One region of the Roseibium algicola genome, then DNA from elsewhere that is predicted to be linked to it. Evidence: predicted binding sites of a transcription regulator. Region 1 holds the regulator's gene; each other region holds the start of a gene.

Region 1 (4,166 bases):
TGCTCTTTTCGTTGGTGCCTGTCCTGACGCTCAGGTGGCCGGTGCACAAATGGGCTGCACTTTCAGCCCTTGGTGCTGCCGTTATTTATCTGCTTCTGTCCGGTGGTGCGGTTGCGACGCAACGCTCGTTCCTGATGATTGCGATTGTCTTTGTCGGAATTCTGGTGGGGCGGCGCGGCCTGACCCTGCGAAGCGTAGCGTTGGCTGGCCTCGTGCTCTTGCTGATTGCTCCTGAGAGGTTGTTTTTTCCCGGCTTCCAGATGTCCTTCGCTGCCGTGATCTGCCTCGTTGCCGTTTATGACCTGTGGCGGCAGCGAGATCGTTCCCTGTCATCTGGTGAAAGAGTGTCCGGATGGGGCATGGCGACTTGTCTTTACCTCGGCAAGTGGGTTGCAGGGTTGTTCGTCACCGCATTGGTCGCGGGGCTGGCGACCGGCATTATAGGAGCTCATCACTTCAGCCGCATCGCGCCCTACGGCTTAGTCGGCAACTTGCTGGGAATGCCGGTGTTTTCACTTGTTGTGATGCCGATGGGAGTACTTGCATTCGTTCTGATGCCCTTCGGCCTTGCAGCTCTCCCTCTGGCTGTCATGTCTCTAGGCGTTTCACTTCTGTTGAAGGTTGCTTCCTTTACCGCAGCCCTCGATGCCGGCAGCGGAACTTCCGGAAGGCTCGACGGGGCTGCTGCGTTGCTGTTGCTATCAGCATTGTTTGCCGGATTGTTGGTGCCTGGCAGAAAGCGTGTGCTCGCCGGAGTGCCTCTCGTCGCAGGAATATTGATTGTTCTTACCAGCCGGCCTCCCGATATCCAGATTGCTGCAAGCGGCTCTCGAATAGCTGCCCGCGATGAAACGGGAACTTTGCGATACGCAGCAAGGGGGAGATCGTTTGCAAGTGATCTATGGCTGCAGTCGGAAGGAGTGAGGAATGATGCGATCTTGTCGCGCAAGATGAAATCGCCTCAAAGAAATTGCGATGACGACGGTTGTGTCATCAGGGCCTACGTCAATTCAGAGGACGCAGAACGGCTGGATGGCAAGCGATCCTTTTTTGCAATCGCGCAGCCAAAGACATTTGAAGCGTTTCAGCTGGATTGCCGATATGCCGATTTGGTCGTGACCGATCTTGTCGCTCCGGAGAGCTGCGGCGCAACCCTCGTTCTGGATCACGGTACGCGCACCGAACGTGGTGCCGTCTCCATCTGGCTATCGCCCGGTGATTTCAGCCAGGCCGCAAATGCTACGAGCGGAGCCGGTGCACCGGGCCATCCGCCAAACGAAAATCTGAAAATCGAGAAACTGAAGTCTGCCATCCCGGACCCACCGCGCCCCTGGCATCACCAGGGTACGGTAACGAGAGACAGCCTGCGTCTAGCCGAGCGCGCCTCGGTGACCGAAGCGCGCGCAGAGGAGTGACTGGTCAATACTGACGAAACAGGGCAACGAGGCGGCCCTGAACACGAACGCGGCCGGGACCGAAGATCCTGGTTTCATAAGCCGGGTTGGCTGCTTCAAGAGCGATGGAAGCGCCTTTCTTGCGCAGCCTCTTCAAGGTGGCTTCTTCATCGTCCACAAGTGCAACCACGATGTCGCCACTGTCGGCGCTGTCGGTCCGGCGGATAAGAACGGTATCACCGTCCAGAATGCCGGCCTCAATCATGGAATCACCACGAACCTCCAGCGCGTAGTGTTCCCCGCGACCAAGAAGGTCCTGCGGCACTGTGATGGAATGGCTGTGTGTTTGAATGGCCTCGATGGGCACACCGGCTGCAATGCGGCCCATGACGGGGATTTCCGTAACACTGGACACCGGCACCGGTGCAGCTTTTTCAGGCTCCGGTTTGCCGAGTGAGCCTTCAATGACTTCAGGTGAGAAGCTGCCTCTTGGCCGTGGAGCACCCAGGCCGGGTGCGATGGAGTCCGGAAGACGAACAACTTCCATGGCTCTGGCCCGGTTCGGCAGGCGCCGGATGAAGCCACGTTCTTCAAGCGCGGTGATCAGGCGGTGAATGCCGGACTTGGAGCGCAGGTCGAGCGCATCCTTCATTTCGTCGAAAGACGGCGGCACACCGGTTTCTTTCAGTCTTTCGTGAATGAACATGAGCAGTTCGTACTGCTTGCGCGTCAGCATGTAGGCGTCCCCTGACCGAGAAAACATCTGGTACAAATCAAGAACATGGTACCTGTTCTCATTGTGTTCTGCAAGGGTAAATGTTCTCTTACTGTTCTTGGCTTCGAACAAGTTGCCGTATTCAATCCGTCTCCGATATCGGATTCAGGTCATCCTTCGATCCGGTCATGATCAGCAGTTCACAGGTGATCAAAGTCGGCGCGCCACCAGCGGTTAGAATGCCCCGATGCAGTCCACCTTCGAGATCAACGGCGCGGATTGGGACGCAAAGCTCTTGCTCCGGTTTCGCGCCAGCGTTTGCAGACAGGAGTATCTCGGAAATCAGACCTGTCATCGGCTGGGCATCGCGGAACGCTGCTCCGGCCAGACTGCCCAGTCCATAGACTTGGTAGGAGGGTGCTTTCAGCTCTTTTGCGAGTTCTTGGATGCTGTCCGTCAGGTCGGCAAACGGAGCGAGTGTGGTGATAAGCGCATTGTGGTCGGTTGTCCGTGACTGTTCGTCATCCTGTTGCACACGAAACAGCGTGAATTCGGTTTCCGGATCCAGCGATGCCACGAACGCTGCGCCTTGCAGGCCGTACCCTTTGATGGCCCCCTGATGCGCAACCTTCAGCGTATGCGGCAGTAAGTGGCCAAGGTGCTCGACTTCTTCCTCGTGCCAATAAGCGTGTACATGAGCGAACCATTCGCCATCTCGTATCCCGAGAATGGCAACTGCGGACTCCAGCGTTGCGCCTTTCGAGGAGTGCGTGTCGCTGTACCAGGCTGCATGTCTGTCATCGATTGCGCAGGCAGGCATTACGAAGTCGAATGCTTCGAGCGTGAGCCCGGAAAGATCGAGAACGGCGGAGCTCAGTCCTTGGTGCGTGGCGAAGCGGCCCAGCGCCTCCAGCAAGGGAGTTTGCTCTGCCAGGGAGATTTCCAATGGCTTCGCCAGACATCTGGCATGTGGGAGCCGATTGATGGCAGCTGGGCCGGGATGACGAATGTCGGACAGAGACCTGGGGGCGGGCCGTCTCACAACAGGCCTTTCTCGGTCAAATGCTCCCGCACCAGTTTCTTGGTGATCTTGCCATAGGCGCTTGTCGGCATTGCGGGAATGAAGAGATAACGTGCAGGCATCTTGTAGCGGGCGATCTTGCCGTTCAGATAGTCGCTGAGGTCCTGAGGGTCGGGTGACTTTTCTGGGGCAGCCACGCAAACGGCTAGGCCGACTTCGCCCCATTGCCTGTCCGGAATGCCGAGAATTGCGACCTCGGAAATATCCGGATGTGTAAGCAGCACTTCCTCGACTTCCTTCGGGTAGACGTTGGAGCCACCAGAAATGTACATGTCCGACGCTCGGCCTGTCAGGAAGAGGTAGCGCTGTTCATCCATGTGACCGATGTCTCCGGTGCGGAACCAGCCGTTCCGGAAAGACTTCTGGTTGGCGACTTCGTCTTCCAGATAGCCAGCACAGACTGCCGAACCGATGACGCAGACTTCACCCGTTTCATTGGGGGGCAGGTGATTGCCTTCCTCGTCCTGGATCGAAACCTCTATACCTGTGCGCTCCGTACCGCAGGTGCCGCTGCGTGTCTCAAGTCCATCCTCCAGAAAATGATCCTGTGGCCGCAGCACGGTGATGTTTCCGGTGACCTCGCCAAGTCCGTAGTATTGAACCAGAACGTGCCCCAATTTCTGGAGTGCCAGCTTCTGATCCTCCCTGTACATGGGAGCCCCCGCATAAATGACGTGACGAAGGCTCGAGTGATCGTACTGATCGACAGAAGGGTCTTCCACCAGGCGTTTGACGATAGTGGGAACAGTGAAGAGATTGCTGACTTTGTGTTTCTCGATCAACTCGAATGCAGTCGAGGGATTGAAGCCGCCTCCGGGCAGGAGAACATGTGTGGAACCAACTGATAGCTGGGCAATCAGTTGCAACCCTGCACCGTGTGACAATGGGGCTATGACCAGCGACGCATCGCGCTCCGTCGTCCCGGGCAACAGGTCTGCCATGTAGTTGACGCAAACGAATCCGATCTGCCCGTGAC
Region 2 (4,166 bases), 290 kb from region 1:
CAAGATCCTCAGCGAATTCAGCGTTGTCCTGAATGAACCGGAAGCGCGCTTCCGGCTTGTTGCCCATCAGCCGTTCAACTGTGTCGTTGGTGTCTGTTACAGCTTCTTCTTCGACAACGACCTTCAGCATGGTCCGCTTGGACGGATCCATCGTCGTTTCCTTCAGCTGAGCCGGCAACATTTCACCCAAACCCTTGAAACGGCCGATTTCCACCTTGGATTTACCCTTGAAGACGGTGTCCATCAATTCGTCTTTATGGGCATCGTCGCGTGCATAGAGGGTCTTCCCTCCCTGGCTGAGACGATAGAGTGGTGGCACGGCCAGGAAGAGATGGCCGCCACGGATTAGCTCCGGCATTTCGCGGTAAAAGAAAGTAATCAAAAGTGATGCAATGTGGGCGCCGTCGACGTCAGCATCCGTCATGATGACGATCTTCTCGTACCGCAGGTCACTTTCCCGGTATTGGGAGCGCGTGCCGCAGCCAAGGGCCTGGATGAGATCGGCGAGCTGCTGGTTGGCAACGAGTTTGTCGCGGCCGGCGTTTGCGACGTTCAGGATCTTGCCGCGCAACGGCAAGACGGCCTGGTTGGAACGGTTGCGCGCCTGTTTGGCCGAGCCACCTGCCGAGTCACCCTCCACGATGAAGAGTTCGGTGCCATCGGACTGGTTTGCCGAGCAGTCGGCAAGTTTGCCCGGGAGGCGCAGCTTGCGCACAGCTGTCTTGCGGGCGACGTCTTTTTCCTGGCGACGGCGCAAGCGCTCATCCGCGCGATCGATAACCCACTCCAGAAGCTTGTTTGCCTGGTTGGGGGAGGCTGTCAGCCAATGGTCAAATGCATCACGGACAGCCGTCTCCGCAATGCGCGTGGCTTCGTTGGTCGCCAGTTTGTCTTTGGTCTGGCCGACGAATTCAGGCTCACGGATGAAGACGGACAGCATTCCGCCGGCTGATGTCATCACATCATCGCCGGTGATGATGGATGCCTTCTTGTTGTTTGTCAGTTCGCCATATGCCTTGAGGCCGCGCAGCAGGGCATATCGAAAACCCGCTTCGTGAGTTCCGCCTTCCGGTGTCGGCACGGTGTTGCAGTAGGAACTGACAAAGCCGTCGCCGGCAAACCAGCTCACTGCCCATTCCACGGACCCGTGTTTGCCGGCGTTGTCGGTGCGGCCGAAGAACACGTCGTCGACGACACGGCGTTCCTTGGTCAGTCTCTCGTTGAGAAAGTCGCGAAGACCGCCGGGGAAGTGAAACACGGCCTCAGCCGGTGTCTCGTCCTTTTCAGACAGCAATTCAGGTGCGCAGTGCCAGCGGATCTCGACACCGCCAAAGAGATAGGCCTTGGACCGTGCCATCTTCAAAAGGCGCGCCGGGACAAATTTGGCGCCTTTGCCGAAGATTTGATCGTCTGGTTTGAAGCTGACCTGGGTCCCGCGTCTGTTCTGGGTATCGCCAACCAGCTCGAGAGGACCCTGGGCGTGACCGCGGCGGAAAATCTGGCGATAGAGCTTGCGGCTGCGTGCGACCTCTACAATCAGTTCCTCTGACAGCGCATTGACCACGGAAATGCCGACACCGTGCAGACCGCCAGAGGTCTCATAGACCTTGCTGTCGAACTTGCCGCCCGCATGCAGCGTCGTCATGATCACTTCGAGTGCGGACTTGTCCTTGAACTTCGGGTGAGGGTCGACAGGAATACCGCGGCCGTTGTCGGTGATCGTCAGATAGCCATCGCTGGAAAGCGACACGTCGATCCACGTCGCATGGCCGGCAACCGCCTCATCCATGGAGTTGTCGATCACTTCGGCAAAGAGGTGATGCAGCGCCTTTTCGTCAGTGCCGCCGATATACATGCCTGGCCGGCGCCGAACCGGCTCGAGCCCCTCGAGAACCTCGATGTCGGCCGCCGAATAATCGTCGCTGACCGCGACAGGCGCAACGGGACGCGGCTTTTGCGGAGCTGGGGCGGGCTCATCTCGTATCATTGGGGCAGAGACCGCCGCGTTGCCTGCAAACAGATCGTCTTTTGCGCTCATTCCGTATCGCCTGATGGGTCTTGGGTCATAGTTTCTACAAACTCAGCGCTGTTACCTACACCGAATCATGTCTCAGTTTGAAGGACAAAGATAGAACGGCAAAGGTAATTGGCCAAAAGCCCCCGTTTTCAACAGCCAGGGGCCCAAAAAACCGATCTGGAAACACATCATCAACCCGCCTGTGTTGAAATAAGGGTCTTGAATGGGAGAGGGGCGGTCACAATATGTGCCAATTCCGCAACAGTTACTGACAGAGTCATTTGCAGGGCCCCGGTTTGCCGCCGTTGCCCCTGTTCGGCCATGTTTGCCCGTCACCCGTTACGCTAATGTCTGGGACGACCAGATCGGGATCAACTCCTGAAGTGGTTCACAGTCCGGACAAAAGTGTCAGGAAATGGTCTTATTTCGGCGTCGTATGGCCCAACTTAAGACGAAATGATCGGCCAATTTAGGCCACTCCGAAACAGTGGGTCCCGCAGGCATATGCTTTTGGGACCAAAGAGACAGCAAATGCGCTTGGCGCGGACAAAAAACAAGAAAGTCCGTCGGGGATCTGTTTCGTTGCCGACGGATAATAGTGTGACTGGGATGCCTAAGAACAGCACAAAGCTTCAACGCATGGGAAGAGCCGGAACCGTGCTCGGTGCGTTGATCCTGATCGGCCTGACAGGGCCCGTGGCCGCCTTTGACGGTCAGCCGGCGCCTGCACGGGCGATCGGTCCGAACGATCTTTCCCCGTCTGAAGCACTGCGGGCCGGTGCCCGCCAATATTATTCCGGCGACAAGGCCGCTGCGCTTGGGTCGCTGCAGTATGCCGCCGAAAACGGTCAGCCCATGGCCGCCTGGAAGCTGGGCGAAATGTATGCCTCCGGCGACGGCGTCAAGGAAGACGACCTCAAGGCGTTCGAATATTACAGTCAGATCGTTCGTGAGCACGGGGAAGATCGCCCCGATGCACCGGATGCTCCCTTCGTCTCAAGCGCTTTCGTTGCGCTCGGTTCCTACTATCTGAACGGCATCGACGGCGCTGTGCCCAAGAATGAATCACGTGCCCGTCAGATCTTCACGCATGCCGCGTCCTATTTCGGCGATGCCGATGCCCAGTATGAACTTGGCCGCATGTACCAGGAAAACAACAGCCGCATGGCCGTTCGTTGGTACAATCTTGCCGCGCTCAAGGGGCACGTGGGTGCCCAGGCACGCCTTGGTGAAACGCTCTATGCACTCGGTACGTCGGACAAGAAAAAAGCTCGCGGCCTGATGTGGATGACCGTTGCCCGGGAACAGGCCAAGGGAACGGATGCCAGCTGGATCCATTCCATGCACGAGCAGTATTTCGCGGTTTCGCCCGAGCCTGTCAGGCAGATGGCCAGATCAATGGCTGACGGATGGTTGAAGCAAAATCGCCCGGACGTGCTCACCGCACAGCAGTTGCCCGCACAATAACCTCAAGCTCATAGAGACCGATCTGAACACCATGTGGGTGTGATCGTCCGTCTTCAATGGCTCTCGCACATGCCGTGCCAACTCTGCTCCGGTTCGAAGCAGGAGCGTGCCAGGGTTTCAGAAAATCTGCGTTATCTGGCGAGTGATCTTCAACCTGACGGATAAGTTGGTTTTGTGGGACGCTTGGTCGTGAATTTATCGATCGCAGGGCTTTGAATTTGGGTCAGTGGGCAAGGCGCGTTGCTGATCTGCCAGGACGTGTTGTTCAGCACCATTTCACATGTCGCCATTCGCAGCCCGGATGGGCTCTTCAGGCAGATAGATTCACCTACGCCGTATTTCTCGCCCTGGTATCGGCAGGTACAAGAGACGTCTTGCGCCCGAGCCGCGCTGCCTGACCCAAGAACCAGACCCAAAATCAGTCCGAAAAACAACCATGCGGTAACAGTAAAGACCGAACGACCGGCAATCGAAGTCGTTACCGGTGTGTCTGTTCCGCATGTCGCCGTCGCGGATGTTGGTCGGCTGAGCGTCATCCCATGATGGAAAAAAGCTTACCATGACGTCAGCCGACTGCAAGCCCGGTTTCCGGGCACGCACCGCGCTTCACGCCTGCATCAGCAATGGAGTTGGATTTCTGGAGGCAGTTTCAGTCTCAAGCAGCCAGCTTCACCCAGACTGG
Region 3 (4,166 bases), 1.9 Mb from region 1:
CTGCCCGGTTCCCCAGGCGCCTGCAAGGACGCCTGGGACGGTATCCTGAAATGGCAGCTGGACTATCGTCACATGCCCTGCAATTTCGTGGAGATCATGCCCAGGCTGGACGAGCACCTGAAGCGCGGCAAGCTGCGGGAGGCGTGAGCGCCACCACACCGAAGAAGAGCGTCTCCGCCCAGAACCGTGCAGTGCCTTGTTCAGCCGTGCAACTTGACGGCAACACTTGCTGGAATGCGCAGGGTACCGACGCAAAAGCGTGCGAAGGCCTGGCGGAACCTGGAAAACATCCCTTCCCGCTCGGGTTCACCCGAAGAGACGGCGGCAGCCCGCAGGAACACCATCCGCCCGCGTCCGATACGCTTGGCGATATCGAGATCTTCCAGCTCCGGCAGCGGCCGATGGCCGCCGAGCTTCTGATAAAACTGTCTGGAGATCAGCAGGCCCTGGTTACCGTAAGGCATGCCAAGCAGTTGAGACCGCAAGGCTGCAAAAGACTCGCTTACCCGCGCACTGAGCCCGAAAGCCTCATAGCGAAGGCGGAAGCTTGCGGCGGTCCGTGGACCGTTGGAGGCACGGGCTGCCCGCTCGATGAAGGCCTGGGCCTCATGATGCCAGCCGCTTTCCAGAAGCGTTTCCGGCCGCAGGAACAATAGCCAGTCGCCCCGGCTCGCCATGGAGGCGCCATAGGCAAGGCGTTCGCTGCGGGAAGCATTGCCCCGGCTGATCCAAACACACCCGGCCGCGTCGGCAACCTTCTCGGTATTGTCCGACGAACCACCATCGACCACGATAACTTCGCGGATAACGCCCTCTGCAGCTGCCGGCACCAGGGCCGAAAGCGCGTGAACGAGCTCGGTTTCGGAATTTCTTGTCGCAATGATGATGCTGATCATGATCTCAAGTTTTACATGATTTTTTTCAAAGTGCGAGTGTCGGTGACGAAGCGGGAGCTGTTTTTTGTTGGGGCTCTTAACAAACTCCAATAATCGGTCACCAACCTTCGCGATATATATCGCCAGGTAATGTCTACTTTGGTTGCATGAAAAGAAAAGACCGGGCGAAAGCTGTAGCAGTACCTCTTTCACATTTGTCATAGGGCCGTGAAAAGTTGCTCCAGTGTGAAACCGATCGGTATCCATTTGACGGTTTTCAGGAAAATAGCCCCTCTCTGGCAAATGGAAGTGCCGGATTTCATGTTATCTTAAGAGTGCATACCAAAGCTGAAAGCTCTTACTTCGACCAGAACCCAAGCGATCGCGCCATGACGACACCCGATCAACAGCCAACTTCAGGCGCAGGATACCTGACGCAGACGCTCAGTCGGATTTTCACGGGGCTCGCCGGGTTTGTTCTGTCCATGGCTTTGCTGGCCGGGACAGCATCGGCCCGAGACCTCGTGGTGCTGGCAACCCCGGAAGAGCCATACAAGTTTCTTGAAGATGGGGTGTACAAGGGTATCGACGTCGAAGTTCTCGATGAAGTCATGCGCCGTCTCGGCCTTTCCTATTCGCTGGAACTGGTCGAATCCGGAACCCGCATCCAACAGGAAGCGCGCGCCGGACGGGCGGACATGCTGCTATTGTTTTCCAAGAAGCCGGACCGGATGGAGTACCTGAACTATCCGGACGAAAGCTACATCGACATCAGCTGGAGCTTCTTCATCCGCGCCGAAGATGCCGGGACAATCCGTTTCGAAGGTTACGACGACCTGAAGGGGCTGCAGATCGGTATCACGCAGGATTTCGCCTATACGCCGGAGTTCCTCAACGCCGGCCTCGACTTTCAGACGGTCGCCAGCAACAATCTCCAGATCGGCATGCTGCTGGCAAAGCGTGTGGATGCCGTTCCCATGAACACCATCAGCACGCTCTACGAGGAAAAGAAGGCCGGGAGGCTGGACCAGTTGGCGACGTTACCGCTGCCGCTGATAACGAAGCCCTACTACAACGTCTTTGCCAAAGCTTCGACCTACCCGGACATCGAAAGCCTTCCCGGACGCTACGACGAAACCATTCGCGAGATGCAGTCCGACGGGACGCTGGATGCGATCCTGATCAAATACCTTGGTCGCCGGCCAGGTCACGATGATCGTGGCGGTTCCTGAATTCCGGCCTGGTCTGCAGTCCACCATCTTTTGAAGGTCAAATCCCACAAGGTGTAAACAGCATCTTGCGTCGCGTTGGCGTCGTGATAATGTTCTTGTTATGTTCCATTTCGTAACCTGGACGTTCTCGCGTGCCCTTCAGTCCCCCCGATGAAATTTCACTACCAGCCGACGCAGCCGGCCTTGTACCCGATGTCCGCTCCGTTGCCGAGCACAGGCGGCGGGGACGCGCGGCTGCGCTCAATGCCTCCGGCCGCTTCGAGAAATTAACTCGTGAATGTTTCGACGATGGCTGGGAAACGCTTGAAGACCTGCCGCCGCTGAAAACCCAGGTGCAGGAAGAGCGTGCGCGCACAATCATCACCCGAAACGAGTCGCCGGATATTTCCTTCGACCGCTCGATCAATCCGTACCGGGGCTGCGAACATGGATGCATCTACTGTTTCGCCAGACCGAGCCACGCGTTCATGGGGCTGTCTCCAGGCCTGGATTTCGAAACCAGGCTGTTTGCCAAACCCAATGCCGCACAGTTGCTTGAACGTGAACTTTCCCGCCCCGGTTATCAGCCGCGCGTGATCGCCATCGGCACCAATACTGATCCCTACCAGCCGATGGAACGCGGCTACAAGCTTATGCGTGAGATCCTGGAAGTGCTGGACAATTGCTCCCACCCGGTTGCGATCGTAACCAAGTCAGCCCTGGTCACGCGAGATATCGACATTCTGTCGAGGCTGGCAGAACGAAATCTGGTGAAGGTTGCCTTGTCGGTCACGACGCTCGACAAGAAGCTCTGCCGGGCCATGGAGCCGCGTGCGTCTGCACCCCACAAAAGGCTTGAGGCCGTCCGGGCTCTCTCCGACGCGGGCATTCCCACGTCCGTAATGATGGCGCCTGTGATCCCAGCCCTGACAGACAGCGAAATTGAAAACGTTCTGGAAGCGGCAGCCGAGCATTGCGCGACGGAGGTCGCCTACATCCTTTTACGGCTTCCCCTGGAAGTGTCGGAACTCTTTCGGGACTGGCTGCTGCGAGAGCGTCCGGACCGTTACCGCCATGTGATGAACCTGATCCGCGCCATGCGCGGCGGCAAGGACTATGACGCCAAATGGGGCGAGCGCATGCGCGGGAGAGGTCCGTATGCCGACCAGATTGCCAAACGGTTCTCGCTGGGAGCGAAACGCCTTGGCCTCAATCTGCGTCGCCGAAAGCTCAACACCGAGGCCTTCGTCCAGCCGCAAAAAGGCGGTGTGCAATTGGACCTGTTTTGACGCAAGATCTTGAGAAACTTGCTGCCGGACGGCAGGGTGCAGTTCATGACGTTCAGCCCTTCCCTCTTTGACCTTGCCTTTCCCGATAGCCCGGACCTTGTGATCGAGCGTAAGCACGCGAAATCCTTTGACGGTCGGCTCTGCGGCGTAGACGAAGCCGGTCGCGGCCCCTGGGCCGGGCCCGTGGTCACGGCCGCGGTTATCCTGGATTACGACCGGGTACCGCTTGGCCTCAATGATTCCAAGAAACTGACCGAAGCCCGGCGCGAAGAGCTTTTCGAGCAGATTGTTGCTACAGCCCATGTCTCGCTCGCCAGCGCTTCACCGGCAACGATCGATGCTGTCAATATTCGCACCGCAACCCTTTCGGCCATGATGCGAGCCGTCAATCACCTGCCTCTGGTTCCCGACTACGTTCTTGTCGACGGCCGCGATGTGCCGCATGGGCTGCGTCAGGCCGGGCAGGCATTGATCAAGGGAGATGGCCGCTGCCTGTGCGTTGCGGCTGCCTCTATCGTTGCGAAGGTGACAAGGGACCGGATGATGGTTCACCTCGACGCCAGTTTTCCGGACTACGGGTTTGCCCAGCACAAGGGGTATGGCGTGCCGCAGCATCAGGCAGCCCTGGAACGCCATGGGCCGACAGTTCATCATCGCCTCAGCTTCAAGCCGGTCAGGCTGGCTGCAGGTACTTGAGGTTCCAGACATAACGGGGTCGGTTTAGACGGCAGGAAATACGTTGCAAGTCAGCGACACTCCTCTCCTTTCGGGCACGTCAACACCAACCGGCA
Region 4 (4,166 bases), 250 kb from region 1:
CTTTTCTGTCCGGTAGCTGCGGACGCCGTCATCATAGACGAATTCAATCTTCGCATTGCCGGTTCCATGAAGGATTGCCTCGCGCACTTCCGAAGGAAGATCCTTCCAGGGCGTTGCCATGGACACCTTGAAATGACTGCAGAGTGCTTCCAGCGTCTGGGCATAATAAGGTGATGTCGACCCTGTCTTCGCCCACGGCAGGACAGCTCCTTCGCGCAGGGAAAGCGAGTGGTCAGGAACAACCAGGTCTTCTTCAAAGGCGAGTGTCGTTCCAAGGCCATCACAAGTGGGGCAGGCACCGAAGGGATTGTTGAACGAGAACAAACGCGGCTCGATCTCCGGAATGGTGAAGCCGGATACCGGGCAGGCAAATTTTTCGGAAAAGATCATCCGTTCCGGGTTGCCGTTCTCGTCGGTCTTGTCGGCAAATTCGGCAATTGCAATGCCATCGGCAAGTTTCAGCGCCGTTTCCAGTGAATCGGCAAGCCGACCGGAGATATCGTCACGCACGACGATACGGTCCACGACGACGTCGATATCGTGCTTGAATTTCTTGTCGAGGGCAGGGGCCTCGGAAATCTCATGGAAGGTTCCGTCGATCTTGACGCGCTGGAAACCCTTCTTCATCAGCTCGGCAAGTTCCTTGCGATACTCGCCCTTGCGGCCGCGAACCATCGGCGCAAGCAGGTAGAGGCGGGCACCTTCTTCCAGCTCCAGAATGCGATCGACCATCTGGCTGACGGTCTGGCTTTCGATCGGCAGACCGGTGGCGGGGGAATAGGGAACGCCGACACGCGCAAACAAAAGGCGCATGTAATCGTAGATTTCCGTAACCGTTCCGACCGTGGAGCGCGGATTGCGGGACGTGGTCTTCTGTTCGATGGAGATTGCCGGCGACAGTCCGTCGATCTGGTCGACGTCCGGTTTCTGCATCATTTCCAGGAACTGACGCGCGTAGGCGGACAGGCTTTCCACGTACCGCCGCTGACCTTCTGCATATATGGTGTCGAAGGCGAGGGACGACTTGCCTGAGCCGGACAGGCCGGTCATGACAATCAACTTGTCGCGGGGCAGGTCCAGGTCGACGCCCTTGAGGTTATGCTCCCGTGCGCCACGGATGCTGATGACCCGTGTTGGGTCCGCCTTCCAGGCTTCTTCCGACTGCGATCCCTTGGCTGTCTTCATTGTCGTTCTTCCTGACCGCATGCGTCGCACAAAGCCGATTGTTGCTCGCGCATACGCTAAGATGGTCCATTGCCGATGATGTCTGTTTGCCCCGATATAGCAGTTTCGGGCGGAGCTTCCAGTGAGGCATTTTCAATATCGTGCCTGAGGCACTTGTCGATGCGATGCCTGATTGAATCGCTTTTACAGAAATGATAAGAACAAAACAAGTACATTGACGATTGCCGCGTCAGGAGCCGAGCAGAAATAGGTGACCGAAACCTCGCAGTTCATGAGATAATGTCCTGACAGAAAAATCGGGGCTTGATTGGAACAAAAGTGGAGCAAATTGTAACTTGGCGCAATCAAGGATTGTGTCTGTCGATTTTGCTCGAATTTTAGGCGGATGAACCAGGCGGCAGTTTGTGAGTTGCCTTGTGGAAAATGAGTGAAGCCTGGCGAAAATAGCGGCGAAGCTGTTGGCGTGCCGTTAGGGTTCTGGTTTCTAGCAGCAAAGCTTGCAACGTTGACCGTTTATCGACACGTGCCGGAGAAGCACACGAACATCGTCGGCGGGGTCAACGAAAAACAAACAGGAGTTCAGTATGGCGGGCAGCGTCAACAAAGTAATTTTGGTCGGCAATCTGGGAGCAGACCCGGAAATCCGCCGTACGCAGGATGGCCGCCCGATCGCCAATCTCCGGATTGCGACGTCGGAATCCTGGCGCGACCGCAACACCGGTGAGCGTCGTGAAAAGACGGAGTGGCACCGCGTCGTGATCTTCAACGACGGTCTTTGCAAAGTTGCGGAGCAATATCTGCGCAAGGGATCAAAGGTTTATCTCGAAGGCCAGCTTCAGACCCGCAAATGGCAGGATCAGTCCGGTCAGGACCGGTACTCCACCGAGATCGTGCTGCAGGGCTTCAACTCCAACCTGACCATGCTTGACGGTCGCGGCGAAGGTGGCGGTGCATCCGGCGGTCTTCCCGATTACGGCAATGACTCACAAGGCGGCGGCGGAGGTGGCTTCGGCGGCGGCGGTTCCGGTTCCGGCGGGAATTTTGGTGGTGGCTATGGCGGCGGTTCCAGCAGCGGTGGCGGTTACGGCGGTCCGTCCGGTGGCGGTGGCGGCCCCATGGACGACGAAATTCCGTTCTGACCTTTTACTGCCCTACCGGGTGCGGTCCCATGCTTTGGGGCCGCGCACCAGGGTATGTTGATCAACCGCCGACGTTTGGGTCGTAAGGCGTGTTCGGGTCATCAACGCCGTCGTAATATTCCTTCGCACTGCCGAGACCACAGTGATAGACGGCTTCTTCTGCGCGTGTGTCGCCACCCGTAATCGGGGCGCCGTTGTGATGCGCGAATTCATGAATGATGGTGGCCAGCACCATCCACCTGCCCATTTTAAAGGCCCGGTCACCAACCGCGATTTCCCCGGAAGGAACGTGGATTTCCCCATGTAGCGGTGAAATGGTCGGTCCGTAATTCACCCAAATCGAGCTGTCGTTGATCATGTCCGACAAGCTTCGCCCCTTGGGTAGCGTCCGGAAATAGGCATTACATCCCGGGTTGTTCTTGACCATTTTGAAAAGCTTGTTTCTGGCCCACTTCAGCTTTGAATACTGGGAAGAGTTGAAACTTGTGTATTTCCAGATCGGTGACGAATGGTCACCAACATTGAATTGAAACGGCATTTGGCTCTCCGGTAATGTCTCACGTACTCGTGAAGCCGTAGATACGCCTATGATGAAGAAGGTGGCGTGATGCCAATCACGCGAGGTTGTTTTTCCAAACAGCCGCAGTTCTGCCGTTTCTGGCACCGTGATGGTGGGCAGCTGTACTGTCAGCAACGAGGCAAAATCGTCACAGTCGGCTGATTTCAAACCTGTGTAGGACGGCGCCCCTTAACCATCTGATGAACCCTGTTATAGTATCAAACGGTTTACGGGCGCAGTTTCCGGGAATCGGGTCGCGGGGCCCGGTTGCACGGTAACTGCGTTGCCATATCACGCTCGGATGTAGAACATCCTCGGCGGATATGCCGAACAGCCTTCGATCCTTGCAGGGACGCAATAAAACCCTGGTGACTTGGGCAAGGCGTCAGGTTCGAAAAGATTTAAAATAAGCGGGTTTAGACAATGCGAGCGAATGCAATGGCACTGAGCGAATGTACCAGGAAAAAACCGAAACGTTCTGTCCTGGGGACGTCCCTCAGGGCTGGCTTGATGGCGACGGTGCTTTTTTCCGGTTTTAACCTGGTCTCGGTAGAGCCTGCTTCCGCGCAGGGGTTGTTCCAGCGTCTGTTCAATCCGGAAGCGCATCGCCGACAGCAGGAGCGTGAGCGCCAACAGGATCTTAGCAAGAAGGTCGTTACCGCAAAGGTCTCTGCGCCGCGCTACCTCAATTACACGGCCGACAGCTGGAAGAAGGTTTCGCTGGCTGAGTTGTCGGAGATCAAGTCCGCCGAGGTGAAGCCTGATGTCCAGCCCGTTGAAACGACGGATGCCCCGAGCACCGAAAGCGATAGCCTGCCACAGGCTCCGGTCGTTCTGACCGCATTCGACACGGCGCGTCCGGCATTGAAAGACATGTCGCTCACCGTCCTTCCGGAAGTGGGTTCTGCAGTCATTTCATTCTATCGTGAGCATCCCGATTTCGTCTGGGTGAAAGACGGTAAGCCGACAGAAAAGGCAATCGCGGTCCGTAGCAGTCTCGCTGATACAGGCAAATTTGCGCTGAACCCGGAAGACTATGTCGTCGATCTTCCCGTAACTGAAGGTCTTGAAGGTGAGGCACTCGATGCCGCCACGATGCGGTTCGAGATGGAGATGAGTGCAGCCGTTCTGACATATGTTCTGGATTCCAGGCGCGGACGAGTCGATCCGAACCGGATTTCCGAATACCACGATCTTCCGAGGCATGAAGTCGATCTGGTTGCAGCCCTGGAAGGCTTCAAGGCAGCGGCCAATGCCGAAACAGCAGTTACCAAAGCGCAGCC

What was found. Region 1 encodes LexA, which represses DNA repair genes until DNA is damaged. Its sites were predicted from a motif close to TGTTCNNNNTGTGTTCNG; they were not measured.
Region 2: the regulator LexA is predicted to act here: its motif matches at 2,119-2,136, upstream of parE (DNA topoisomerase IV subunit B).
Region 3: the regulator LexA is predicted to act here: its motif matches at 2,198-2,215, upstream of B0E33_RS06110 (PA0069 family radical SAM protein).
Region 4: the regulator LexA is predicted to act here: its motif matches at 1,494-1,511, upstream of B0E33_RS26820 (single-stranded DNA-binding protein).

Annotation. Positions count from the first base shown of each region.
Region 1 covers NZ_CP019630.1:5,536,371-5,540,536, forward strand. Annotated here, with positions in the region: gene B0E33_RS25665 (ComEC/Rec2 family competence protein) at 1-1,415, shown strand, start outside; gene lexA (transcriptional repressor LexA) at 1,420-2,130, opposite strand; gene B0E33_RS25675 (hypothetical protein) at 2,252-3,055, opposite strand; gene B0E33_RS25680 (acyl-CoA synthetase) at 3,148-4,166, opposite strand, start outside.
Region 2 covers NZ_CP019630.1:5,823,609-5,827,774, reverse strand. Annotated here, with positions in the region: gene parE (DNA topoisomerase IV subunit B) at 1-2,038, opposite strand, end outside; gene B0E33_RS26970 (tetratricopeptide repeat protein) at 2,627-3,484, shown strand; gene xth (exodeoxyribonuclease III) at 4,140-4,166, opposite strand, start outside.
Region 3 covers NZ_CP019630.1:1,306,724-1,310,889, forward strand. Annotated here, with positions in the region: gene moaB (molybdenum cofactor biosynthesis protein B) at 1-147, shown strand, start outside; gene B0E33_RS06100 (glycosyltransferase) at 201-896, opposite strand; gene B0E33_RS06105 (substrate-binding periplasmic protein) at 1,265-2,107, shown strand; gene B0E33_RS06110 (PA0069 family radical SAM protein) at 2,263-3,375, shown strand; gene rnhB (ribonuclease HII) at 3,421-4,071, shown strand.
Region 4 covers NZ_CP019630.1:5,788,812-5,792,977, reverse strand. Annotated here, with positions in the region: gene uvrA (excinuclease ABC subunit UvrA) at 1-1,185, opposite strand, end outside; gene B0E33_RS26820 (single-stranded DNA-binding protein) at 1,770-2,324, shown strand; gene B0E33_RS26815 (hypothetical protein) at 2,386-2,862, opposite strand; gene B0E33_RS26810 (L,D-transpeptidase family protein) at 3,394-4,166, shown strand, end outside.